2 linked regions of the Prosthecobacter dejongeii genome follow. The protein of the gene in region 2 interacts with the protein of the main gene of each other region in a pairwise test. Links are inferred from orthologs where the notes say so. Each region holds a gene or a part of one and is shown on either strand. Other genes may lie near its edges. The genes, in order: recA and dprA.

Region 1 (16,886 bases), on a different replicon or contig from region 2:
CCATCTTACGTCAGGGCAATGGCAATGTGGACCCCAGCCAGGTGGACATTGACGTGTACTTTTTTGACCGTGTGAATGGCGAAAAAATCGCCCAAACCATCGCCGATGAACCTGTCTCTGCCTGGGCCGCTGCGCCTGTGGACTGGAGCGGCATCGGTGAAGAACCTCTTGATGTAACCTATTTCCTGCCGGCACTCACTCCGGGAGAAATTGCCGCCCACGGCCGCCGTTCTTACCACGGCTACGTCGTCCGGCTCTACTACCAGCACAAACTCCAGGACGTGGCCGCAGAACCGCGCGACCTCCTGGACTTTGGTTCACGCACGCCCCAGACCGTCCCCGGTGGTGTGAACCCGCTGCTCCCGCCGTTGACGAACTGACGGCCCTGCCCCCCGATACGATGACGATCCTTTTTCTCGATGCCAATGCCGACACTCGCGGCCCCCGAACTGAAGCCCTCCGACAACCACCTGGCTGGACCGTCCACAGCGTGGCCACCGTCACCGAAGGGCGCTCCTGGCTCGGCCGAGCGGCTGAGTTAGACCTGCTGATTACCGAAGCCATTCCTGCTGCCAGTGGCGACACGGGTTTTAATCTGCGTGACAGCGCGCTGACTCGGTTTCCCAAAGCCAAGGTGCTCTTCACCACGCGCTATGACCTGACCGGATTTGAATCCCAGATCGCCGGCTGGCCCGTGCTGCTGGATGCGCCTTACAGCGCGGAAAAGCTTTTGCTGAAAGCGCAGGCAGCACTCACGGCCCCAACACCTCCGTGCTGTGTGGAATTGCCCCCCTTCCTGGCCCCTGGCACCATGCTTGGCAATTACCAAGTGCAGGACCGCCTGACACAGGAAACAGAATCTGAAACCTACCGCGCCATCCAGGTCACGGTCCAGCGGCCCGTGGCCCTGGTGCTACTGCGGCCTGACTTACTGAGCCAACCCGATGCGATTCAGGGATTCAAAGAACGCGAACGGCTGAAAGCCTCCATCTCGCATCCTCGAATCGCGCCGCTTTATGAAGCCGGTGCCGTCAATGGACTGATTTTTTATACCCGTGAACTGCCGCGAGGCCGCAACCTTGAGGAAATGGAAGCCGCTGGGGAGCATCTCTCTGAGCGGAAAATCGCCGAGCTGCTCTTTGGCGTCGCCGAGGCCATGCAGTATGCCGTGGAGCGTGGCAACCACCATCGCCGCCTGTATGCGCGGGATATTTACCTGGATGCCGAGAACCAAGCCAGCATCGTGAACATCTTCCGCCCAGCAGGCAGCCGGCCACGTGTGGCCGTGGAAGAAGTGGCGGCACTTTTAGACCTCGTGCAGCCGCTCGCCAGTGAAGGCAAAGCCCGCGGGCTGCTCGCGACCTTGGCAGACGCCGGGCATGACTGGAATGGTTTGTTGGAAGCTTTGGACGACGTTCGCGATGCCATGCGGGAACGCAGCATCATGCGCCGGATCGAGGCCGAAGAGGGTGCCTCTGCTAGCAAGCGCCCTACCCCCTGGTGGGCCTGGGCTCTGGCAGCAGCGGCCCTAGCAGCCGTTTTTGGTCTGGGCAATCTGGTGGGCACCGCTACGCCCACCACGACACCTTTGCTCAAGGAGGAAATGGTGACTATTCCTGCCGGAAATTTTATTTATCAGAAGAAGGAATCCCGCAACCTCCCGGCTTACCAGATCAGCAAACACGAAGTCACCATCGGCCAATACGGTGAATTTGTGAAGGCGCTGGAAGACTCTCCCACGACCACCTTTGACCACCCCGACCAGCCGAAGACCAAGACTGGCCACACGCCTGCCAAATGGGCGGAAACCTATGCAGCCGCCAAAGCTGGGGCCACCTTCAATGGTCAACCCCTGAGCCTGAACACCCCTGTAACGCAGGTGGACTGGTGGGATGCGTACGCTTATGCCAAATGGAAAGGCCAGCGCCTGCCCACCGAAGAAGAATGGGAAAAAGCCGCGCGCGGTGAAAAGGGCCTGCTGTTTCCCTGGGGCAATAAAGCGGACAAAACCCTAGCCAATCTGGGAGATGACTACGACGCCAATGGTAAAGGCGGTGGTAAGGACGGCTACAATCTCTGGGCACCGGCTGACCGCAAATCTGGCGATGTTAGTCCCTATGGCATCTGCGACTTAGCAGGTAATGTCTCCGAATGGACCGCCAGTGAACGCACGGGCGAACTCTGGCCCGCCCACCCGGATTACCCAGACCTGCGTGTACCTGTGGTACGCGGTGGGCACTTCGCGCTCAAAGGCAGCAACGATCTTTTAACCACCCGCTTTTTTGCTGAATCAGCTTCAGAGTCCACCCTGGCCCGTGGCTTCCGCACGGCCAGCGATCTCACCCCTGCCCCGAAAAAGTGACCGGGAAGCCGTTCTTTGAGGGCTGGAGCGCATTTTAGAGTTTTCTGTTCCTCCATTTTCCGCTTTCAATCAGTCATGCGCTATCTCACCCCCCTCTTTTTCTTTTTGCTCGCGCTCACCGCGCAGGCCCAGTTCCAGGTCGGGCTGACCTTACCCCGAACCAATTATATGGTGCTGGAAGCTATCCCTGCCTCCGTCACAATCACGAATCGCTCTGGTGCCGATGTCGTGCTGGGTGGGCCTGGTCGTGCCGTGTGGATGTCCTTTGAAATGACGGATAGCAGTGGCCGCCCCCTGGCACCTATTGAAGTCTCTGGGGTAGAGCTGGTGCAGATTCCCGCCGGTGGCACCATCCAGAAAAAAATCACGGTGACGGATGCCTACTCACCCACTGAAATCGGCAACTACGGCCTAACAGCACGTGTGGCACACACCCCATCAGGACAATTTTACGCGAGTGCCCGTGTGCGTTTTAACATCACCGATAACAAACCGATGTGGGAACAAGCCTTCGGTGTTCCTGAAGGCTACAAAGGCGCTGGCGAAGCCCGCCGTTATGCCGTGATTTTGTTCACGGATATGGATAACACTTCCCTTTATTTCCGCCTGATTGATGACAAGACGAAGCTGCGCCTCCAGACCTACCGCCTGGGCCCCATCAGTATGGCGCATGATCCACAGATCACCCTGGATCGCGAAAACAAACTCCATGCGCTCTTCCTGGCTCAGCCACACATCTATGCACACTGCATCGTGGCTCCAGATGGTTCCTTGAAAAAGCGCTCCTACTACCGTGAGCAAAATGGAGATCGGCCCCAGATGGCGCTGAATGGCAAAGGCGAAGCCGAGATCCATGGCGGCGAATACTTTGACCCCACCAAACCTCCAGTCGCGCCGAAAAGCCCTGGAGGCCGCAAGGTCTCTGAAAAACCCCCTGGCTTGGAGTGATCCAGGCTGCAGATCACCTGGGAGGGCTTGCTGAGTGCAGCCCGAGCTCCCGTCTAGGACTCAGCTAACAGAACTTAGCAAGTCTCTGCTCTACCAATGGACTATCCTCGCAGCCCTGGGAAGATACACGGCTGAGCCGCGTATCTAGCCCTGATTCCATGTCGCGGCTTTTCCCATTTCTTTGTCTGTTTTCGCCCCTGCTCACTGGGAAGCTGGCTGCGGTGGATTTTTCTCGGCAGATCCGCCCCATACTCTCCGAGAACTGCTTTTTCTGCCATGGTCCCGATGAGGCAAAGCGTGAGGCCGGGCTGCGGCTGGATGATGAAGCGGCAGCTAAGGCTGATCATGACGGCGTACGAGCCGTGGTGCCAGGAAATCCCGCTCAAAGCGCTCTGCTGCAGCGCATCCTCTCCACCGACAAGGATGAAGTGATGCCGCCGCCAAAGCAGCACAAGGTCATTCCGCCGGCCCAGGTGGCGCTGCTGAAACAATGGATCCAGGAAGGTGCCAAATGGGGCGGCCACTGGAGTTACGAAAAAGTGGTTAGGCCACCCGTCCCTCGGATAAAAGACACCCAACCGATTGATGCGTTTCTACTGAAACGGCTTCATGAGGACAAACTGGCTTTCCAAGCCTCTGCCGATGCCTCGACACTGATTCGCCGGGTGGCCTTGGATTTGACAGGACTGCCGCCCACGCTGGAGGAACTGCAGGCTTTTCAAAAAGCCCCGTATGAAAGGATGGTGGATCATTTCCTGGCCAAACCCGCGTTTGGTGAACACTGGGCCAGGCAGTGGCTGGATCTAGCCCGCTACGCTGACAGTTCCGGTTACCCCAGCGATCAACCGCGCGAGATCTGGGCCTTTCGAGATTGGGTCGTTCGGGCACTGAATCAAAACCTGCCGTTCGACCAATTCACCATCGAACAAATTGCTGGGGATCTGCTGCCCGACCCGACGGACAATCAACTTATCGCCACGGCTTTCCATCGCAATACCATGACCCAAAACGAAGGTGGTACCAGCGATGAGGAATTCCGCATCGCTGCTGTGGTAGATCGAGTCAATACCACCTTTGCCGTGTGGATGGGCACCACCATGGCCTGTGCGCAGTGCCACACGCACAAGTATGACCCTCTCACCCACAAGGAATACTTCCAGGCCTACGCCTTCCTGAATCAGAGTGCGGATGCTGATAAGAAAGACGAAGCCCCCTTTCACGAAATTCTTCCTGCGGAAGTGAAGAAACAACGCCAGCAGTGGCAGCAAGAAGCCGTTGGTTTGGAAGCTCAGTTCGCTAAAAATCCCGAGACTTGGCTGAAGGGTTACGAAACATGGCTGACGAGCAAACCGGCCATCAAAGACAAGAAGGTCACCGAGGCCCTAGCCGCCGCGAAACGGAACCCAGAGCAGCAAAAGACCCTGCAAACTTATTACACCCGCTTTGTCGCGCCCGAAGCCAAGGCCGAGCGTGCGCGATTGAATTTTCTGAACAAGGAACTCAGCCGCACGAAGCCCGTCACGGTGCCGGTGATGATGGACTTGCCTAACAAAGAACGCCGGAAGACCCACATTCAACTCCGTGGTAACTGGCAGGCACTGGGCGAAGAAGTACAGGAAGGCACCCCCGCCGTTTTCCCCCCACTGCCCGCAGAAGCTCCACGGAACCGGCTCACGCTGGCACGCTGGCTGGTGAACCGGGAAAATCCCCTAACCGCACGTGTGACCGTGAATCGCCTGTGGGAAAGTTTGTTCGGCATCGGCATCGTGCGCACCAGCGAGGAATTTGGCAGTCAGGGGGAGTTACCCTTTCATCCAGAACTGCTGGACTGGCTAGCGGCGGAGTTCATGGATAGCGGCTGGGATATGAAGCACTTGCTACGCTTGATGGTGACCACGCAGGCCTACCGCCAAGACTCCCGCAGCACGGCTGAGCTCAATGAGCGCGATCCTGAAAATCGCCTCCTGGCTCGTGGGCCGCGCTTCCGCGCGACGGGTGAATTGCTGCGCGATCAGGCCCTGGCCGTCGGCGGACTGCTGAGTCATAAAATGGGCGGCCCCTCAGTGCGCCCTCTGGCACCAAACATGGGCCTCACCACAGCCTTTGGTCGCAGCAATGACTGGACGCTGAGTGAAGGTGAAGACAAGCACCGTCGCAGCCTCTACACAGAGATGCGGCGCAACAGCCCTTACCCCAGTTTTAGCACCTTCGATGCGCCTAACCGCGAAGTATGCACCATCCGCCGGGGTCGCACGAACACCCCACTCCAGGCCTTTGTCACGCTCAATGACCCCGTCTTTATCGAGACGCATCAAGCCATGGCCCGCAGACTGATGAACGTGGAAGACAAGATCGGCCACCTTTACCAACTCTGCGTGGCCCGCACTCCCACTGACCACGAACGGGCCACCCTGCAAAAGCTGCATGACGAGGCGCTGACCGACTACCGCGCGCAGCCGCAAGAAGCTGTAAAAATGGCGACTGATCCCCTAGGCCCAGCGCCCAAAGACGCAGACATCGCTGAACTAGCCGCCTGGACCACTGTGGCCAACGTGGTGATGAACCTGGATGAATTTGTGATGCGGAGATAACTTTGCCCTGACTGTGCCCATGAACCCCGTCCGCCACGACAGCCTCGAATTCACCACACGCCGCACCTTCCTGAGTGGGGCGGGCCAGTTTAGCCTGGGGGCCATCGCTCTTCAGGCCCTGCAAGGCCAAGGTAAAGCCATGCCTGGAACAGAGAACCCCATGGCCCCGAGGGTGACGCACCACGCGGCCAAAGCCAAGCGGGTGATCTACCTGCACATGTCTGGCGCGCCCCCGCACCTGGACCTTTTCGATTACAAACCGGAGCTGGTGAAACACGATGGGCAGAACTGCCCAGACTCCATCCTCAAAGGTCGTACCTTTGCCTTCACCACCGGCGTGCCAAAGCTGATGGGCACACCTCGAACCTTTAAACAGTATGGCAAAGCAGGCATGTGGATGAGCGATGCCTGCCCGAACTTCCACACCATCGCCGATGAGATTACCATGGTGCGGTCCATGCACACGGACCAGTTTAATCATGCCCCTGCGGAGCTTCTGTTATTCACCGGGCATACCCGTCAGGGACGGCCTTCTCTGGGCTCCTGGGCCACTTACGGACTGGGCACGGAAAACCAGGATCTACCCGGCTTCGTCACCCTCATCTCCAGCGGCACTCAGCCCAGTGGCGGCCAGGGCCTGTGGGGCAGTGGCTTCATCCCTTCCGTCTTTCAAGGGGTGCAATGCCGCAGCAAAGGTGATCCTGTCTTGTATGCCTCTGACCCAGCGGGCATGAACCGGAACCTGCGCCGCCGCACGCTGGATGCTCTGAAGGATCTGAATGAACAGCAGGCCGCAGAACTGGGCCATGCAGAGACGGTGACGCGCATCGCCCAATACGAGCTGGCTTACCGCATGCAGATGAGTGTGCCGGAGGTGATGGATATCTCCAAAGAGCCTGCCAAAGTCATCGAGGACTATGGGGCCAAGCCCGGGGAAGCCAGCTTTGCGAATAACTGCCTGCTCGCCCGCCGCTTGGTGGAAAAAGGCGTGCGCTTTGTACAGCTCTTTGACTGGGGCTGGGACTTTCATGGCACCTCAGAGGCCTCTGGCATCACCGATGGTCTAACGAAAAAAATGGCCGAGACGGACAAGCCCGTGGCCGCACTGATCAAAGACCTGAAACAACGGGGGCTGCTGGAGGATACCCTCATCATCTGGGGCGGTGAATTTGGCCGCACCCCTTTCCGCGAGGGCCGCACCGCTGCTAGCAAGGTGCTAGGGAGGGATCATTACCCCGATTGTTTTACCCTTTTCATGGCAGGTGGTGGAGTAAAGTCCGGCTTTGACTATGGCAGTACGGATGAACTGGGCTTCAGCGTGGCGGAGAAAAAAGTCCACGTTCATGACTTCCAGGCCACGGTGATGCACCTGCTGGGCTTTGACCATGAGCGCTTCACTTATCGTTTCCAGGGGCGTAACTACCGCCTTACCGATGTACACGGTCATGTGGTGAAAGATCTCCTGGCTTAATGGAAGATCTCTCACTCCTGCGAATCTACCACGCAGAACATTGCGATTTGGCCCGTTGCAAATACTGGAATTGTCGTTAGCCTCGCCACGCTCAGTCTCACTTGTGGATGCTGTAGCATTCAAACAAACACGTTACATAACACACTATGAAATACGCCCTCCTCGCTCTCGCAGCATCGGTCATCGCCGGTGGTCTCGTCTCCTGCGCCTCCAAGGCTCCCCCACCGCCACCACCAGCACCGGTGCAGATGAGCAAGTAATTTGAATGGTTTCGAGGTCGTCTCATAGACTACCTGTTTCCAACCGACACTCTCTCTATGATCCGTCTTCTCTCCATTGGCCTCGCTTCTGCCTCCTTGCTCCTCGCTTCTTGCGCTAGCAAAAAGGCGGATTGTTCCTCCTGCACGGCACCTAGCGGCAAAGCTGCTGCGGCCTGCTGCTCAAAGGAAAAGAGCGCCTGCTGCGACTCCAAAAAGGGTCACAAGCACTAAGACTTCAACTCGTGGTTTAGCCACTCACGTCGCACCGCACGCTGGTCACCTGGCGGGCGGTGCTTCATGTACAGGACCTGCACTCAGAGGCCCAGCCGCCGCTGACGCCGCTGGAGGACCTGACGGACGATGCGCGTGAGTTCCGCACTGTCATAGGGCTTGGGCAAAACATCGGCAAAGCCATAGGCGGCTGGATGCAGCATGGCGGGATCACTGCGGTAGCCGCTGGAGACGATGGCATCCACCTGGGGATCAATCTGCAAAAGCAGCTCCATGGCCCGGGCCCCGCCCATCCCCATGGGAATGGTGAGATCAATGAGGACCATATCAAAAGGCTGACCCGCCAACATGGCCTCGCTATAGCGGCGCACAGTATCGGCACCATCGCCTGTCTCGACGATCTCAAAACCTTCCTGCTTCAGATTCCTCACGATGAGCTGGCGCAGCAGCAGGTCATCCTCCAGCACTAGCACCCGCCCCTGAAGCGGGCGGGAGGAGGGAGCTGGCGTGGTCACCTGGATGGGTGCCTGGGCAGACTCCATGGGCACTGTGAGACTAGCCAGCAGGGCCTGCTTAAACTCTGCAGCCGAGTTGTAGCGCTGATTTCGGTCTGGCAGCAGCGCACGTACGATGACCATGTCCAGACATGGGTCTGTGCCCACCAGGGCAGACGGCGGCTGCCACGCGCCACGCGGGACGGTGCCGGTGAGCATCTGGTAAAACACCACGCCCAGGGCATAGATATCCGCCCGATGATCAATCACAGCCTGCGGGTCATACTGCTCAGGCGCAGCATAGTCAGGCGTGCCCATGGCCATGTTACTATGGGTGAGTAGGGTGCTGGGTTTATCGAAACGTTTGGCGAGGCCAAAATCCGCCAACTTGACGCGACCATCATGGGCGATGAGCACATTCGCCGGCTTGATGTCACGGTGGACGAGGCCTTTAGAATGCGCATAAAAGAGCGCATCGCAGAGAGCGGGAAGGATTTCCACCGCTCTGGCGGGCGTGATTTGCCGGGTGCTGAGGAGGTGGTGCAGATCCGTTCCCTCGATGTGCTCCATGACGTAGTAAAGGTAGTCCCCCACTACCCCGAAATCATAGACGCTGACGATGTTGGGGTGGCTCATTTGAGCCAAGGACTGGGCCTCCCTTCGGAACCTTTCTGCGTAAGAGTAATCCGTGCCGTGCTGGCGATGCAGGATCTTGATGGCGACGGACCGGTCCAGCTTCAACTGACGCCCGCGATACACAGCTCCCATCCCGCCTTGGCCGATGAGGGCATCAAAGACATACTCACCCGCAGGCATCATCCCTGTGAGCTCAGAAGGGGAGGGATAAATCTGCATGGGGGCCCAGCCCGCCACACCTTCAGACACCGAAGGCGCCGCCTGAGGAGGCGGCGTGCGTTTGCCGAAGGAGAAAAAACGTTTCATGAGACCCGAAATCTTTGGGTGGGCCGATAGTCGAAACATTGTCCCTCTCCCGCAAGCGTTCTCTTCTCAAACCCGCGTCTTCATGCTATGCCTAAAGAATGGCCGCGCCGTTTTCCAGCTTTCCAGACCCCGAATTAAGCTCGCTGGAGGAGAAACTGGCGCTGAGGCGCGAGCACTTTACCCAGCATGCCCTCCAGCAAAACCCCGCAGCCCTGGTGGAAGGCCTGCCCGCAAGGCTGATCCAGCAGACGCTGGCCAGCATCCAGGCGGATGAAGGTAGCCTATGGCTTGCCCTGGAAAACTCCCAAATCCTATTGCCTGTCTGGAACAATGGGCCCGATGCAGCGCGTTTTGTGGGCAGCTTTCGCCTACCTGCCACCCAGGGCATCACCGGCCTGGTCTTTACCAGTGGCCTGGCCGCCAGTGAGAGCGAGGTGTGTTTTCACCAGCGGCAAAATCAGGAGTTGGATCACAGCCTGGGCGTGCTCACCTGGGCCATGCTGGCCGTGCCTCTAAAATTCGCCGGTGAATTGCGCGGGGTGATTACCGCCGTGCGGCTCATCCGTCTCCAGGATTTGCCAGAACTGACCCGTGTGCCGGAATCCACTGCAGACTTCCCCTCCCACTATGCTCCGCCAGCCGCCTTCACCCCGGGGGATCTAAGCGCGATGGAGACGACCGCAGCGGCAGTGGGAAAATTGACTGAACACCGCCTGACGGCCTGGGTGCTGGGCACGGAGGAATGACCATGACGCACGAGGACCTCCAAAACGCCACGGGCCAGGGCGTGCGCATCGCCATTCTCGATTCGGGGATCGAGACGGCACACCCTGCCCTAGCGGGGCTGACACTCCGGGACGATGTCACCTTTGCCCGAGAAGGGCCTTTTCTCAAAGTCACCGAAAGTGGCGGCGATGCCATGGGCCACGGTACGGCCATTGCCTGGATCATCCGCAGCCTCGCGCCGGAGGCAGAGCTAGGCAGCTTCCGCGTGCTGGATGGGGACCTGCGCAGCCGCACCACCATCATCTGGGAGGCCGCCCGCCTGGCCATGCAGCGCGGGTACCACATCCTGAATTGCAGCTTCGGCAGCCCAGGCGAGGCCCGTTTTGTCATGCCCTACAAGGAATGGACGGACGAAGCCTACCTGCGCCGCACCCACATCGTAGCGGCATGCAGTAATGAAGACGCCAACCTACGCGAGTGGCCAGGCTGGTTCCCCACCGTGATCACGGTGAATCTGGCAGATCTGCCGGATCACCCCTGGGCCCACCGCCCAGGCAGCATGGTGGAATTTTTAGCGCATGGGCACCAAGTACGCGTGCCCTGGCAGGGCGGGTGGAAGGTGGTGACGGGCAGCAGCTTTGCTGCACCTCGGGTCACGGGTTGGCTGGCTCGCCTATTGTCTCTGCGCCCGGATCTGAGTGTGGAAAGCGCGAAGGAGATGATGCGAACGCTGGCCATCCCCATGCCCTAAAGAAGAGTATGCTCAAGCTGCGCGGCTGCGAATGGCCCTGCCCAGGTAACGCAGGTATTCGGGATGTTCTTTGAGCAGCAGAGCCAGGGCGGAGCGCTCTTTGGCGTCGGCCTTACCCGCAGCGAAGGCATCCAATCTCGGGATCAATTCCGCTGGCGGGTCGCCCATGTCGTGGCCTTCCACGTCAGGCACCATGCGGCGGAGGAAATTGGCGAGGATGGAGAGATCGTGTTCGGCATTCATGGCGGGGTATCTATGGGTGGATGCAGGGCCGGTGGGGAACTTGCACAGAAAGTAGCTTTTTATTCCGAAGGGCCTAAAATGGCCTCGGCCCCTTCGCCACAGGCTTCGAGGAGATCCTGCCAGGAAATCTGCAAAGTCGGCTCCTTTTCCGCTAGGTAGGCTAGCGTGGCATCGCGGATCTGCTCCATGGCCTCCATCTTTTTCCGGGAGATGGTGCCCTCATGGCAGCCTCCCCACACGGCGCAGAGATCCCGCTGTTTCACCTCCTGGAGGAGGGAAAGCCGCAGCACCAGCAGAGCCTCAGCATCCGTCTGGGCCAGGGCATGCAGCAGGGCATCTCGCAGCAGTTGGGCCAGCGGTGTTTCCTGGGGCGCGGCCTTGGCCTCTTTGGATAAGGAGTCCAGCGGGTCGGCATCGTTATCCTCGTGGGTCAGATTCGTGGCAGGGACCATGCGGCGGTGCTTGCGCAGGTATTCCAGCCAGACATTGGCTGCCATGGTGCGGACGAATCCCACCAGAGGGCCTGAGCCGGAGTAAGCCTCCAACTTTCTCTGCGCCCAGAGCTTTTCCGTGACGATCCCGATCACTTCCTGGGCATCGGCATGGGTGGCACCCGCAGCCGCCAGTTTGGCCAGCATGGAAGGTTTCAATTCCTGATCAAAACGTGCCCAGGCCGCCTTGTCACCATCCAACAGATCTTGGGCAAATTCGTAATCCGCCGCATGAAAAGTACTGGGCAAGGCAGACGTGGCATGGGCGGCGGGCTCAGAGCTCATGGGGCTTTTTACTCGGAAACTCTCCCTGCCGCCACCTGAAAGCCGGGGAGAAAACGGGTCTAAAGACATTTCAAATGAACAGTGTCTTTTAAGATTGCCTTACTCCGGGTCTGTCGGTTACATTTGCCGTCCGTCTCTTGAAGAAAGCATGATCGCCGCCCCCCCACGATGCTCTCTCCTCTTTCTGTTGTTGTTCTCAGCAGCAGCCGGATCGCTCATGGGGCAGTCCTTGCCTAAAGTGAGCGCCACAGGCAGTGCCGTGGCTAACCCGCCTGCTCCCCTGGCTGTCCCGCGTGTGAACTCCCCCACCATGCCACGGCTGGGCTACTCCAAGTATCCCTGGAAGACGGACATCATGGCCACGGTTTTTTGGGTGGGTGAACAACCGACCGAAAACAACCCCACGCCTAACAACAAGAGTTCTTGGGACACGGAATGGGAAAAGAACTTCGGCGGCTACGATGACCCGGATCCCTTGAAACGTGGCAACAACTTCTGCCCGCTCAATTTTACCCCTGGGCTGAATCCCTTCTACATCGCGCTGCCATACAATGACTGTCAGGACTACTCCACGCACAAGCCTGAGGCCTCACGCGTGATCCCATGGTTTAAGCAGCGTTTCACCAAACCTGGTAAGACCGTGCTGCGCGGCACCTGGGTGGCGATCCGTTATGGCAACCGCGTTTGCTACGCCCAGTGGGAAGACTGTGGCCCATTCGTCACGGATGATCATGAGTATGTCTTTGGCAATGCCAAGCCCAAGAACACGAGCAATCGCGGAGCCGGCATTGATGTCAGCCCGGCGGTGCGAGATTACCTGGGCATGAACAGCAATGGCAAATGCGACTGGCGCTTTGTGGACGTTCACGAAGTCCCTGTTGGCCCCTGGCGCACTCTGGGGAATAACAATCATTTCGTCAAAGCCCAGGTGCAACAGCAGACCCAGCGTAAAGCCGATGTGGCCTCCCGGTTGGAAGAACTGCGCAAGGCCCGCGATGCTTACTTCAAGCAGAATGGCAATGGCGAGCAGCGGCTGCGCTAGTGTTCTGGCGGTCGTTTAGGCACGCCGATTTTCTGGGCGCTGTAAATGCCGGAGTGACCGCTGAAAAAATACGCCACGAAGCAGGCCACGCCGAAGTAAACCGAGTAGTGAGCCCCAAAGAGCTCAATGCCCATGATTGTGCAAGCCAGGGGCGTATTCGCTGCGCCTGCAAAAACAGCGATGAACCCCAAAGCGGCAAAGAGCGCCACCGGCTCCTGGAAAAGCAGACCGAGCTGATGGCCCAGCGTAGAACCGATGAAGAACAAAGGAGTGACCTCGCCGCCTTTGAATCCGCTACCCAAGGTCACCAAAGTGAACAACGTCTTCCACAGCCAGCTCCAGGGTGTGACACCTCCAGTCTCAAACGAAGACACAATGCTCACCCCACCGGCACGATTCGCCTCGACCCCCAAGCCCAAGTAGTCGCGTGTCCCGAGAAGATACACCAGCCCAATGACAACGAGCCCACCAACCGCCGGGCGCAAGGGAGGGTAACTCACTAGCTGGGCCATCCCCCGCTGGAGAGAATGGGTCAACGCGGCGAAAAAGCGCGCCATAAGACCAAAAGCGATGGCGGCCAGCCCCACCTTTGCCAAAAGCAGCCACTCTAAAGGAGCACGCAAACCCGCCTCGGGTGAAACTTCCAGATGATACAGGGTGTGATGGATGCCCCAAGCCGTGCAGGTGACATCCCCCACCAGGCTGGCCACCAAAACGGGAATCAAGGCCTCGTAATTCAACCGCCCCATCACCAGCACCTCCATGGCAAAGATGGCCCCTGTCAGAGGCGTGCCAAACACCGCCCCAAAGCCTGCGGCAATGCCACTCATGAGCATGAGCCGTTGATTTTCTGGACGCACCCGAAACCACCGCGCCAGCAGTCCCGCCAAGCTACCGCCCATCTGCACCGCCGTGCCCTCACGCCCAGCCGAGCCACCCAACAGATGCGTGACCAATGTACCCAGCAAAACCAGCGGGGCCATGCGAGCAGGCACCCCTCCACCCGGTTGATGGATTTCATCCATGAGCAGGTTGTTCCCACGCTCACTCCCTTTGCCAAACCGATGGTATAACCACCCGACCCAAACACCCCCGACGGGCAGGCCCCAAATCAGCTCTGGATGCGTGGCATGCGTGCGCGTCACCCAGTCCAGCGCCCATAGAAACAGAGCGCTGGCAGAGCCTCCCACCAGGCCCACAGGCACCGCCAGCAGTGCCCAGCGCAGCAGCAGGGCCACATCAGTCAGAGGGGAGGGCAAAAGACGCTTGATCACAGAGCCTGCACTTTTCCCCGGGCAGGACCAGGCGTCCAGTGGGGATCTTGGCTAGGCGCGCTGTCCCAGATACCGTTTGGTCATCATGCTAAACCAACCAGCACGTTTGAGCATACAGCTCATAATCGACTCCTCAAGCTCTCAGCGCCACCTGCTGTGCAGGTGGTTCACCTTGAGCTCAGGAGCTTCCCACCCAGTGAAGACTGTGCGGAGTCCATTCTTGGAGGACGATCTCAGCTTTGAGATCGTTCTCCTCTTCAAATTACTCGGTGATAGGCGCGGACGCAGCAGGCGCTGGAGTAGCACCGCCCCCAGTAGAGCCGCCTTTTTCATTCAGCTTCGCCTTCACCGCAGCTTCGATCTCGTTGTAGAGAGCGGCATCTGCCTTCAGGGCTTCCTTGGCCGCATCACGACCCTGGGCGAGTTGTGTGCCTTTGTAGCTGATCCAGGAACCGCGCTTCTGCAGGATGTCATTTTCCATGGCTAGGTCCAGCATGGAACCCACATTGGAAATGCCTTCATTGTACATGATGTCGAACTCGGCCTCGGTGTAAGGAGGGGCGAGCTTGTTTTTGACGACCTTCAGCTTCGTACGGTTACCGGTAACAGTACCGTCGCTGCTTTTGATGGCACCGATGCGGCGGATGTCCACACGCACACTGGAGTAGAATTTCAGAGCCTTACCGCCAGGAGTGGTTTCAGGATTACCAAACATAACGCCGATCTTTTCACGAATCTGGTTGGTGAAAATGCAGCAGGTGCGGGCTTTCGAAATGATGGCCGTGAGCTTTCGGAGGGCGGCGCTCATGAGACGGGCCTGAGCGCCCACGGTGGAGTCGCCAATGTCACCTTCGAGCTCCTGGCGTGTGACCAGAGCCGCTACGGAGTCAATGACGATGACGTCGAGTGCATTGGACCGAACGAGGGTTTCACAAATGCGCAGAGCTTCTTCACCTGAACTTGGCTGAGAGACGAGGAGTTCATCCATCTTCACCCCAAGGCGGCGTGCGTAATTGGGATCGAGCGCGTGCTCCACGTCAATAAAGGCTGCCAGACCACCTGCCTTTTGGGCTTGAGCGATCACGGTAAGCGTAAGCGTGGTTTTACCCGAGGATTCAGGGCCATACACTTCCACCACACGACCGCGGGCAAAACCGCCGACGCCAAGAGCCTGATCAATCAAGACATTCCCTGTCGGGATGACGGCCACATCCACTTTTTCATTACCAGCCATGCGCAGGATGGAACCTTCGCCAAAGTCTTTCTGAATCTGCTGAATAGCGAGATCCAGGTTGCGGGAGCGTGCCTCAGCAATCTTGTTGGCATTGGGCTCAGCGGAGGTTTCTTTAGCAGGGGACTTGGCCATGGTGATAGAGCGTAAAATTAAATGTTCGAGCGAACAGTTGACGCACAAGCGTGTGTTCGTAAAGCAGTTTTAGACCCGTTTCCAAAAATCTTGCCTTTCTGAAAGGAAATGAAAAGACGGTGAGCCCGCCTCCTAGATTGAAATCGCCCAGGGTGAATTCGTCTTTTCAGCAGACAGTCCGTTTGAAAAACAGTCAGTGGACTTAAAGCAGGGCGCAGTCGGGGAAGCAAGCACGCAGAGTGCTGTTTGCAGGAAGACCTTGGCTAAAACCTAAACTGTGCTTAAGGTTGGTCTCCTTTCTAATGCCTGAACGCCCGCCATTCTCCGCCGTCGGCGCTACCACTTGGCGACTGGACGATGCGCCTATCCCCTTGTCAGGCGAGCAGGCCTTCTCCTGGCGGCAGTCTTTACTGCTGGCCAATATGGCAGGCTTTCTGGGCGGCTATTTCGTGATGTATAACCAGTGGCTACAACTGGCCTGGGGACTCATTTTGGCCACGTTGTGGCTGCTGGCTGGCGGCCATGAAAACCTGGCAGAGGCACTGCGGCGTGACCGCTGGATGCAGGCAGCGTCCGTACTCTGGGCGGCACTGCTGCTGCGCAGCTCCCTCTTTGAATCTCCAGGGGCCACGCTGACGACTTTATGGCTGGGCTGGGGAAACAGTGTCTTACTTCTCGGCTTTCTCCTGACACTTTGGCAGGCAGCTAAGCGACCCGACATCGTCTCGGCGATTGGCAAACCACTGGTGGCCATGGCTGCTGTAGCGGCCTGCGTGAGTCTAGGTGTGTTCTACACCGTGCATCCAGAAGCCGTCTTTGGCGCACGCCTGCGCAATTGGTTCGTCTATGGCGGCTGGAATTCCGTCAATTCCGGCCTCACCTTTGGCTTTGCCGCCTGCTGGGCTGCCGCAGGCTGGATGGAAGCCACGAGCACCCGCAATCGCCGGCGTTGGCTGCTCGCCCTGGTTTTACTGGATGCCGCCACGGTGCTCACTCTGAGTCGCGGAGCCCTCCTGGCCCTGCTGGCCGGGCATTTCATCCTCCTTTTAGCCTCGGGCTGGCGGCGCACTTGGCGGCCTCTCGCCACCCTGGCGTCCATCTTGGTTCTGTTTCAACTTTCCGCCCCCCTGATTTCTCACCTCGCAGCCCAAGATGCCTCCAAACGGCGCGGGATTTCCAACGAAGCGGCCATGCAGCAAATCGGCGATGCCGTGGTTTCATCCAATCCGATGCAGACCGCGATGGCTCGTTCTGATAACGGGCGCTTTTTGATCTATGGAGCCGCCTTGGGCAGCATGACTACCTGGCAGGACTGGCTCCTGGGCAAGGGCATGTGGGCGGATGATGACTGCTGGTCCTGCTCTCTCCATTGGTACCCTGAGCATCTGCATGGTGTGTTTTGGGATACC
Region 2 (8,167 bases):
TACGTTAGGCCGCCAGTGCTCCCTCGTGGATTGAATGAGAAGGCCAAGACGAGTTTTGAACTGGACATGGCCCCGCCCACGAGGGGCTGGAAAGGACAGGGAAGACTGCGGCTCCAGGCCGATGCCACGCTGGAGGGACGTAACCTGGAGGCGCGCTGCAATGGCACGCTCTTAGAGTCCGTGAGCGATGTCCGTGAACCTTTTGAAAATCCTTACCCTTCCTTGTTAGGCCTGCCTGAAAACCTGCATGCTTGGAGCCTGCCCACCGCGCTTTTAAAAAATGGCCCCAACATCTTTGAGGTTCGCCATCTGGGTGGTAAACCTGTGACTCTGGAATACCTGGATGTGAGCATCGCTTGAGCTTCGCGGGCCAAAGTCAGGGGCGGTCGAAATTTGAATAAACATTGTTTGTGAAGGAGCACCATGTACCCAAAACAACGATTCTAGACTTTGGGCTCCTAGACCACTCGACCGCCCCTCACCCCTGGCCCTACTCCCCGCAAGCGGGGTGAGGGGGATGTCTTTTGGCCTTCGTCTAACAAAGACCATTCACACCTTCAAAGAGGCAGCACTGGTCTCGACCTTATCTCAGGTTTACCCCTCAAACGCTGGAGTGCCGCAGGCCGCAAGACAGAGCGCGAGTTTTCAACCCGCCTAACTTTCCTAGCGATAGCGGCCTACCCAATAGCCCTCGTTCGCTCTTCTGCCGCTCTCCAAAAGCATCTGCTAACGCCGCAGCGACTCGGCGTCACAACTCCGTCATGCCGCCGCGTTTGATCCAGGCATTCAGGGGTTCATAGCTCTCGAGATCCAGCTCAAACGCGCAACCAAAGGGCGCTGCATTGACACTGTGAAGATCCAACCGCCCTTTGCGAATATGCAGCGTGGGAAAGCCACTTTCATGCTGGCGATAAAGATCGCCATGGTGCAGGAGGGCGGCGTTTTGTATGGCATCGGGATGCATCGAGAGTCCTTTGAAATAGTGGTGGCCATTGCGCTCCACATGCGTCACCCCCAGGGCGGCCATCATGGCCAGATCTTGCAGTAGGGCTACGGGGCCCACATTGGCTAGATCTTCGCCACTGAGAATGAGTGGGCGCGAAGAAGTGGCCGCCCGCACTTTCAGCAAAGCCGCATTGGCTAGGCCTTTGACGATGCCTTTGCAGTTCTTGTGACTGGTGCCGATGTAGCCCAGAGCCAAGGCGCGGGGGAGGTCGGTCACTGCGCTGTCGGATTCATCAATGATGAGTCCAGGCCCATCCTGCCAAGCGGCGAAGGCAGGAGCGACGTCGTCTTTCAGTGCATGGGCGCGATGCAGTGGTTGCTCAATGAGCAGCAGGTTTTGAAAAAGTGGGGCGAGGGCAGGTTCGGCTCGCAGCGTCTCGTAAAAGTCGCGGAAGGAGGCGAGGTCTAGAAACTGCTCATTGCCATCCAGCGTGGCGTGAAAGCCCGTGTGACATTCGCGAGTGAGAACCGTAGTGATTTCGCGCAGCCGTTGCAGATCAGTTTCTGGCTGGCCGCAAACTTTGATCTTAAAGTAGCGCAGCCCATAGGCGCGGATGGATTCATCGAGAGCGTGAGGAAGTCCATCATGCAGTTTTTCCTCTGCTGGGATGTCTTGAGCGAAGAGCGGATCTCCCAGACCCACGGTGTGGCGCACGTTGATCTGAGATAGAGGCTGTGGAGCTAAGACTCGGGCCACCGAAAGACCGTGCAGCTCCTCATGAATCTCTCCCAGATTAATGCCTAGGCAGTCAGAGCCTAACAAAGAATGCAGGGGCGTGCCTGCTGCTTTGGCGAGAGCATCCAGCACGGCCCGCTCCATGAGGCTCACACCCAGGTTGGCCAGCAGGGAGGGGATCTGTTTCACGCTAGCCCAGCGGGCCTGCTCTTGATACAAAGTCTGCCACCAAGCAAAAAATGTGACGGGTGTGGCTGACGCTAAACGAGCGATGCGGGAGGCATTCTGGACCACGGCCAGCATCTCAGCCAGATCCTGCTCAAAATAGCTGTGAGGATCTTTGGTAAACCATTTGGGCGGCAGGCCTTCACTGGCGGTGCCCTGGATGGTCTTGCCATTCACGCTCATCTCCACCCGCACCAGCAGGTGGGGCAGGGCGCACATGCTGGCAATCCCATACCGAAAGGGAAAACGCGTGCGCATGGGCAGCACATGAAAACGGAAGTCGTGAATCTGAAATCGCATGAAGGACATGGGAACGCAGATGCGTTCAGGTTTCACGTTCTTTCCGCTGGTCAGGCAGGATTTGCCGGGGCGGTGTAGGGCGGTGATTCATCGTCTATCTCTCTCATGAAACTTCGCCCTCTGCTGCTATCGTTGCTCTCGCTGGCCCTTGTGGCACCTGCCTGGTCCCAAGAAACCAAGGCTCCCGCCAAAAAAGCAGTGCCGAATCCCTCGCTCCTGCCCGTGCAGGATGTGGCGGGCCTCCCCCGCGTGCTGCTGATCGGGGATTCCATCTCCATGGGCTACACGCTACCCACACGGAAGCTGCTGGAAGGCGTGGCCAATGTACACCGCATTCCCCAGAATGGTGGGCCGACCAAAAATGGTGTGGCCAACATCGAAAAGTGGTTGGGTAACAGCAAGTGGGCGGTCATCCATTTCAACTGGGGTATCCATGACCTGAAGTTCATGCCGGATGGCAAACGTCAGGTGGAAGCTGCGGACTATGAAGCGAATCTTCGCACGCTGGTGACACGCTTACAAAAGACGGGAGCGAAGCTGATCTGGGCCACCACGACGCCCATTCCAAAAGGCCCACTGCTCCCACCGCGCGAGTTTGGTGAAGTGAGCGAATACAATGCCATCGCCGCCAAGGTCATGCAGGAGAATGGTGTCACCATCAACGATTTGAACGCCTGGATCACTCCCAAACTACCCGAGATGCAGAAACAGCAGGACGTGCATTATCATGAGGCAGGCTCTGAGTACCTGGCGCAAAAAGTCGCGCAAGAAATCAAGGCTGCGTTGGCGGGAGCGAAGTAGATTTCATCCTTCAATCTGACACGTTACACCAACGGCTCCACGATGATCTTCGGGCCCTGGATTTCGCGAATGCGGACGGGGGTGCCATTGGGCAGGTAGCCACCTTCCACCATGGCCTCCAGGCGGCGCTCACCAAACTGAACGGTGCCGTAAGGGCGCAGGGCACTGCAAGCATGGCCCTCATTCCCCACACTCAAAGAGACCGTGGGTGTCATCATCGCCTCGCCACCATCAATGGAGGAGGTGAGTACCAATTTCTTAAACGGACCCGTTTCAGGCAAGAAGCGGAACACGGCCAGAATGAGAACGCCCGCACCGAGGATGCCTAACGCAAAGTTGCGCAGCCCAAGGGCATAGACCTGGAGATCGAACCCCACCTCCTGCGGGATGTCTTTGCCATCTCCTGGCAATGGGGTCGGAAGCGGCACTTCCCAGCCGGACATGGTGTAAACCAGGGCCACCATGATGAGGAAAAAACCGAGGATGCCTGGCACCAGCAGACCGGGGAAGAGGGCGAGCTCAAGGATGAGTAGAAACACGCCAATGACAAACAGCGCTGCCACCACCGCTGTCTCCTGGCCCACCAGACTGCCCGCCACATAATGACCAAAAAAGAACAAGCTGAAAGCAGCGATGGAAACAAATCCGGGAATGCCAAACCCTGGCGTCTGCATTTCAAGATACCCACCCGCCACGCCGATGAGAATGAGGATGGCTGCATATTTGGTGACCCAGATGGCAATGGCCTCAAACATCGTCGGTTCGGCTGTGACCGTGGCTCCTTTCAGCCCTTCAGCCTTTTTGATGTCGTCCAGGCTGTCCACGATACCTTTCGCAAAGACCGGTTTGCCATCCAGTTTCATGGTCGCTTCCTGGGCATCCAGAGTGAGGATGGAGTCCTTCGTATCCAGCACGAGATCGCCCACTTTCAGCTCACGACTCATGTCAATCATGGCCTCGATCACACGCGGGTCGTGGCCTTTGCGTTTGGCTACGGCACGGGCCATGCCCATGGTGGCAGAGTTCATCTTCGCGCGTTCGGCATCGCCCATTTCCTGGGCATTGCCATAAATGGGCGTGGCAGCCCCGGCAGTGCTGGTGGGGGCCATGTAGATGCCATCGGTGGCCACGGCGATCATCGCGCCGGCGGAAAGGGCGCGTTTATTGACGAAGGCAAAGCTGCGGGGTTTCAGCTTTTGCAGGTCATTCATCATGAGGTCCACCGTGTCCCAAAGAAGCCCGCCAGGGGTATCCAGGTCAAAGATCACCGCTTCAGCGCCTTCATCCGTGCAACGTTCCAGCGTGCGGGACATGAACTCAAACCGGGCGCGGGCGATGAGATCCTCCTCCCCCACCGGGATGATGACCACTTTGCCTTTATAACTGCCTGTCTGTGCCTGGCCATGACCGATCATGATCCACAGACTGAGGCAAACCAACAGCGGCAGGAGCAGGGCAGACTTCATGTCGTGCACCATAGCGGGCCGAAGCTCGATGGCAATGCGGGAGGTGGGGGTGAGGCGAGACAGGAGCACACGCTCAAGGAGTGAGGGCTTCCAGCCCTCTCGAGATCCTCCTCAACTCCTGCAACATCGAAGGCCGGGGCGGAGCGCGAGTTTTTAACTCGCTTAACTTTCCTGGAATCTACGGATACGTCAACGTCATCGCTCACTGTCAAACCGACCTGTAGGCACTGTGGCTTGGGGCGAATGCATCACTCGGAGAGTGATGCATACTGTACTTGCGCTCTAAGCGCAGGATCTCCACCGAGTGGCCTAACCACGAGCTGCGGTGAGAACTTCATCGAAACGCTCAGCCATGCGTGCGGCGCTGAATTCGTTGCGCACACCTTGCAACCCCTTGTTGGTGATCTGTTCCCGCTGGTGGTCATCCTGCAGCAGGGTTTCCAGGGCATCTGCCAAGGAGCTCACGTCATCGGGTGCACACAAAACGCCGCCACCGGAGGCCGCAATGAGCTCGGGGAAGGCGCCATGCTCAGGCTGCACCACAGGCACGCCACTGGCCATGGCCTCGACGATGTAAAGGCCAAAAGCCTCGCCATAAGTGGCGGGCACGGACATGACGGTGAGGTTGCGGAAGAACTTCACTTTGTCGGTGAAATTCAGGTTGGGGTGCCACTCCACGCGCTGGGTCAGCCCGGCCTGCTGGAGCTTCTTTTTCAGACCGTTGACGTACTTGTCATCGGCGGCGGTTTTGGCCCCGCCGATCTTCAGTTTCACCCGTGGGACCGTGCCGCGTTTGGCGAGTTCAATGTAGGCATCCACCAGGGTGGTGAGGCCTTTGCCATGGATCATGCGGGCGAAGTAGCCGATCACGGGCCAGTTGGGGTCGGGCTCGGCCACGCCGAAGGAGTTGGCATCCAGGCCATTGTAAACCACGGCCATTTTTTCCTCACCTACGCCCAGTTTCTCCTGCATCACGCGGGCGTAAAACTGGCTGGGAGCGACGAACCGGGAAACATGCTGCGCATTCACCCGCATGGCGGACCAGGACTGGCTGCGGTAAGGCTCGATCAAGGTATCGAGAAAGGAATCTTCCCCCTGAAGCGAAACGACCACGGGGATGCCGAGATCACGCTCGATGGCTGGGCAAAGGCCCATGAGCAGGCTATTAGAAAGGGAGATCACATCGGGGCGACCCTCGGTGCGGATCCATTCGATGAGGCGCTTCCACTCCGGCCACTGGCGGCCGCCTTCGCCTTGCAAGGCCCCCAAGGCCATTTCGCCAAGATCGCGCGGGCTAGTCATGCCCATGAATTTGGAGGCAAAACGCAGCCGCTCCGGTTTATCCAACCAACGGTGGATGAATCGCGGCATGAAACGGAACCAGGGCAGCTTCTGCTGCAAATACAAGGAGATGCCCCCTACCCGAATGCCAATCTCAGGGTTGGGTGCCTCGCGATCCGTCACCAGTGGGAGGTAGAGCGGAGCCATGATGGCATCATGCCCGCGTGAGCGCAGGGCTTTGATCAGCGCATGATCTCGCAGGCAGCTTCCGCAGTGAAAGTTGCCGGTGCCGGGCGTGAGGTGGAGGATGCGCATAGGAGCTGGGACAGAGAAAAGGGGCGCGATGTTTAACGCAGGGGATACGCATCGGCAAGGGCCGAGGAATCATTCATCCCACACGAACATAACGTCGGCCAGGCAATGCCCGGACGAGACGTTTCATTTCCAGGCGCATGAGGTTGACATTCACCGTGGCTGTGGCCAGGCCTGAGCGGGATGTCACTTCATCAATGTGCAGTTCTTCCGTGCTCAATGTCTGGTAGAGAATCTTTTCATCCAAGGTGAGATTGGCAGGAGACGAGACGGGTTCCACCTTAGGCGCGATGGGGGCTGTGGGGAAAAGGGTGGTGAGGTCATCCAGGATATCCGCCGCATCCATCACCAGCTTGGCCCCTTGCTGAATGAGGCGATTGCAGCCGCTGGAGGTGGGCTTGTCAATGGGCCCTGGCACGGCATAGACGGAGCGGCCCTGCTCAGTGGCCTGCTGCGCTGTGATGAGAGAGCCGCTCTTGATCGGGGCCTCCACCACCAGCAGCCCACTGCCCCAGCCTGCCACCACGCGGTTGCGATACGGGAAGGTCTGGCGATCTGCCATGCGATCCACCGGGTATTCACTGATGACGGCACCATTTTCAGAGATGCGCTGGGCCAGGGCAATGTTTTCAGGCGGATAGAGTTTCCCCATGCCTGAGCCGATGACCGCCACAGTGCGTCCTTTAGCCGCCAGGGCAGCCTCATGAGCGGCGGTATCAATGCCACGCGCCAGACCGCTGATGACGGTGTAACCCGCATAGGCGATCTGAAAGCTGAGCTTCTTGGTCGCATTCATGCCGTAGATCGTCGCATGGCGGCTGCCCACCACGCCGATGGCCTGATGGTCGCGCTTTTGCAGCTCCCCCCATACGTAGAGCAGGATGGGTGCATCGTAGATGCCCTTGAGGAGGGGAGGGTAGAGATCATCCTCCTGAGTTAGCAGGGTTAAGCCGCGATCTTGAATCTTTCGCAGCTCCTGCTCCAGTTCCACCACGCTTTCCCAGGCCGCAATGGCTTCCGCCTGCTTCGGGCCAAAACTTTCCACCTGGGCGATTTCAGATGCCCTGGCCCGCAGCGCGGCTTCAGGAGAGCCAAAGGCCTGCACCAGCCGCCGAATGCGCACCGGTCCCACTTGGGGGATCAGGTTCAGGGCTAGGTAGGCTTCCGTGCGGGTCATGCAGCATGGTCGCGAAAGTCCGGGCAGACTCAAGCCTGCATGCGCTCCTTTCTTCCCGTGAGGGCAGTTTTATCAAAGCACGCCTCAAAGATACAGAGTGGTCCCTGGTGGCACAGTCCCTTTTTTAGGAGCCTTTTTACGGCTTCCTGGGCGCATCCCGCCATCGGGGGCATTGGACTTCGGCTTCTTCACCTTTTCGGAAGTCACTGGGGCCAGTGGCACTGGCGGTTCATACTTGGCGTATGCTGCATTGCCCGTTACCTGCACGGGCGTGCCGTGGGGAGTGGCATGATAGAAGATGGAGGCCATCTTGGTCGGCAGGCGGATGCAGCCATGCGACGCTGGATACCCCGGCAGGTATCCCTCATGCATGCCCACCGCCCCGACCACACGCATGAAGTAATGCATCTTGGCCCCGACAAATCGCGCCCCCGCCGGGCAGGGATCAATACGCGAATCCACATCTTCCATCACCACATTTCCCTCCGCATCCACATAAGCTCCGTAAATGGACGAACGGTGATAAACATCTTTCTGGGTGATCTTGAAACTGCCTGTGGGGGTGTCATGACCATCACGGCCCGAGGAAATGGGGGATAGGCCCACCAACTTGCCGCCCTTGTAATAGCGAAGGCGCTGCGCCGACAGGTCAATGACCAGTTTGGGACTGCCTGCCACCTGATCACCGATCCAAAAGCTGTCGTCCCGCTTGGGCGGTCCCGCCTGGCCGGCTGCTTCCTTTGGAGCCGAACTGCAACTGCTCATCAATAAACCTGCGGCCAAGAGGGTCAATGCAGAGCGGAGAAAGGAGGAGGCGTCAGTCATGGGCGGGAGTTTCCTGATCAAAAAACGAGCACAGGAGATTGTCGAGACTGGAATACGATCTGGATGTCTTATGAGCTGAGTTTTCAAACCAAGACCGCG

Evidence for each region.
Region 1: the proteins of dprA (region 2) and recA interact in binary tests that used the Bacillus subtilis proteins (3 or more experiments, as listed by UniProt). The link is inferred for Prosthecobacter dejongeii from one-to-one orthologs.

What each region holds. Positions count from the first base shown.
Region 1 is NZ_JACHIF010000001.1:924,343-941,228, forward strand. The notes cover bases 13,426-16,232. They hold recA (recombinase RecA), read right to left. Parts: upstream 15,478-16,232; coding sequence 14,374-15,477; downstream 13,426-14,373. Other genes in these bases: HNQ64_RS03570 (voltage-gated chloride channel family protein), read right to left, coding at 13,426-14,111; HNQ64_RS03580 (O-antigen ligase family protein), read left to right, coding at 15,780-16,232. Also shown: HNQ64_RS03515 (tetratricopeptide repeat protein), read left to right, coding at 1-380; HNQ64_RS03520 (SUMF1/EgtB/PvdO family nonheme iron enzyme), read left to right, coding at 401-2,362; HNQ64_RS03525 (hypothetical protein), read left to right, coding at 2,438-3,310; HNQ64_RS03530 (PSD1 and planctomycete cytochrome C domain-containing protein), read left to right, coding at 3,469-5,901; HNQ64_RS03535 (DUF1501 domain-containing protein), read left to right, coding at 5,921-7,372; HNQ64_RS03540 (protein kinase domain-containing protein), read right to left, coding at 7,947-9,299; HNQ64_RS03545 (GAF domain-containing protein), read left to right, coding at 9,398-10,045; HNQ64_RS03550 (S8 family serine peptidase), read left to right, coding at 10,048-10,776; HNQ64_RS03555 (hypothetical protein), read right to left, coding at 10,789-11,019; HNQ64_RS03560 (RNA polymerase sigma factor), read right to left, coding at 11,079-11,795; HNQ64_RS03565 (hypothetical protein), read left to right, coding at 11,944-12,837; more of HNQ64_RS03570, read right to left, coding at 12,834-13,425; more of HNQ64_RS03580, read left to right, coding at 16,233-16,886. UniProt on the Bacillus subtilis protein: Multifunctional protein involved in homologous recombination, DNA repair and competence.
Region 2 is NZ_JACHIF010000002.1:281,545-289,711, forward strand. Bases 5,194-8,167 are described here. They hold dprA (DNA-processing protein DprA), read right to left. Parts: upstream 7,244-8,167; coding sequence 6,143-7,243; downstream 5,194-6,142. Other genes in these bases: HNQ64_RS06415 (glycosyltransferase family 4 protein), read right to left, coding at 5,194-6,069; HNQ64_RS06425 (L,D-transpeptidase family protein), read right to left, coding at 7,328-8,068. Also shown: HNQ64_RS06395 (hypothetical protein), read left to right, coding at 1-360; HNQ64_RS06400 (enolase-like domain-containing protein), read right to left, coding at 749-2,215; HNQ64_RS06405 (SGNH/GDSL hydrolase family protein), read left to right, coding at 2,312-3,007; HNQ64_RS06410 (NfeD family protein), read right to left, coding at 3,031-4,473; more of HNQ64_RS06415, read right to left, coding at 4,783-5,193. UniProt on the Bacillus subtilis protein: Protein that helps load RecA onto ssDNA during transformation. Binds cooperatively to circular ssDNA, is able to bridge different segments of DNA. Favors the loading of RecA onto SsbA- or SsbB-coated ssDNA and formation of RecA-DNA filaments.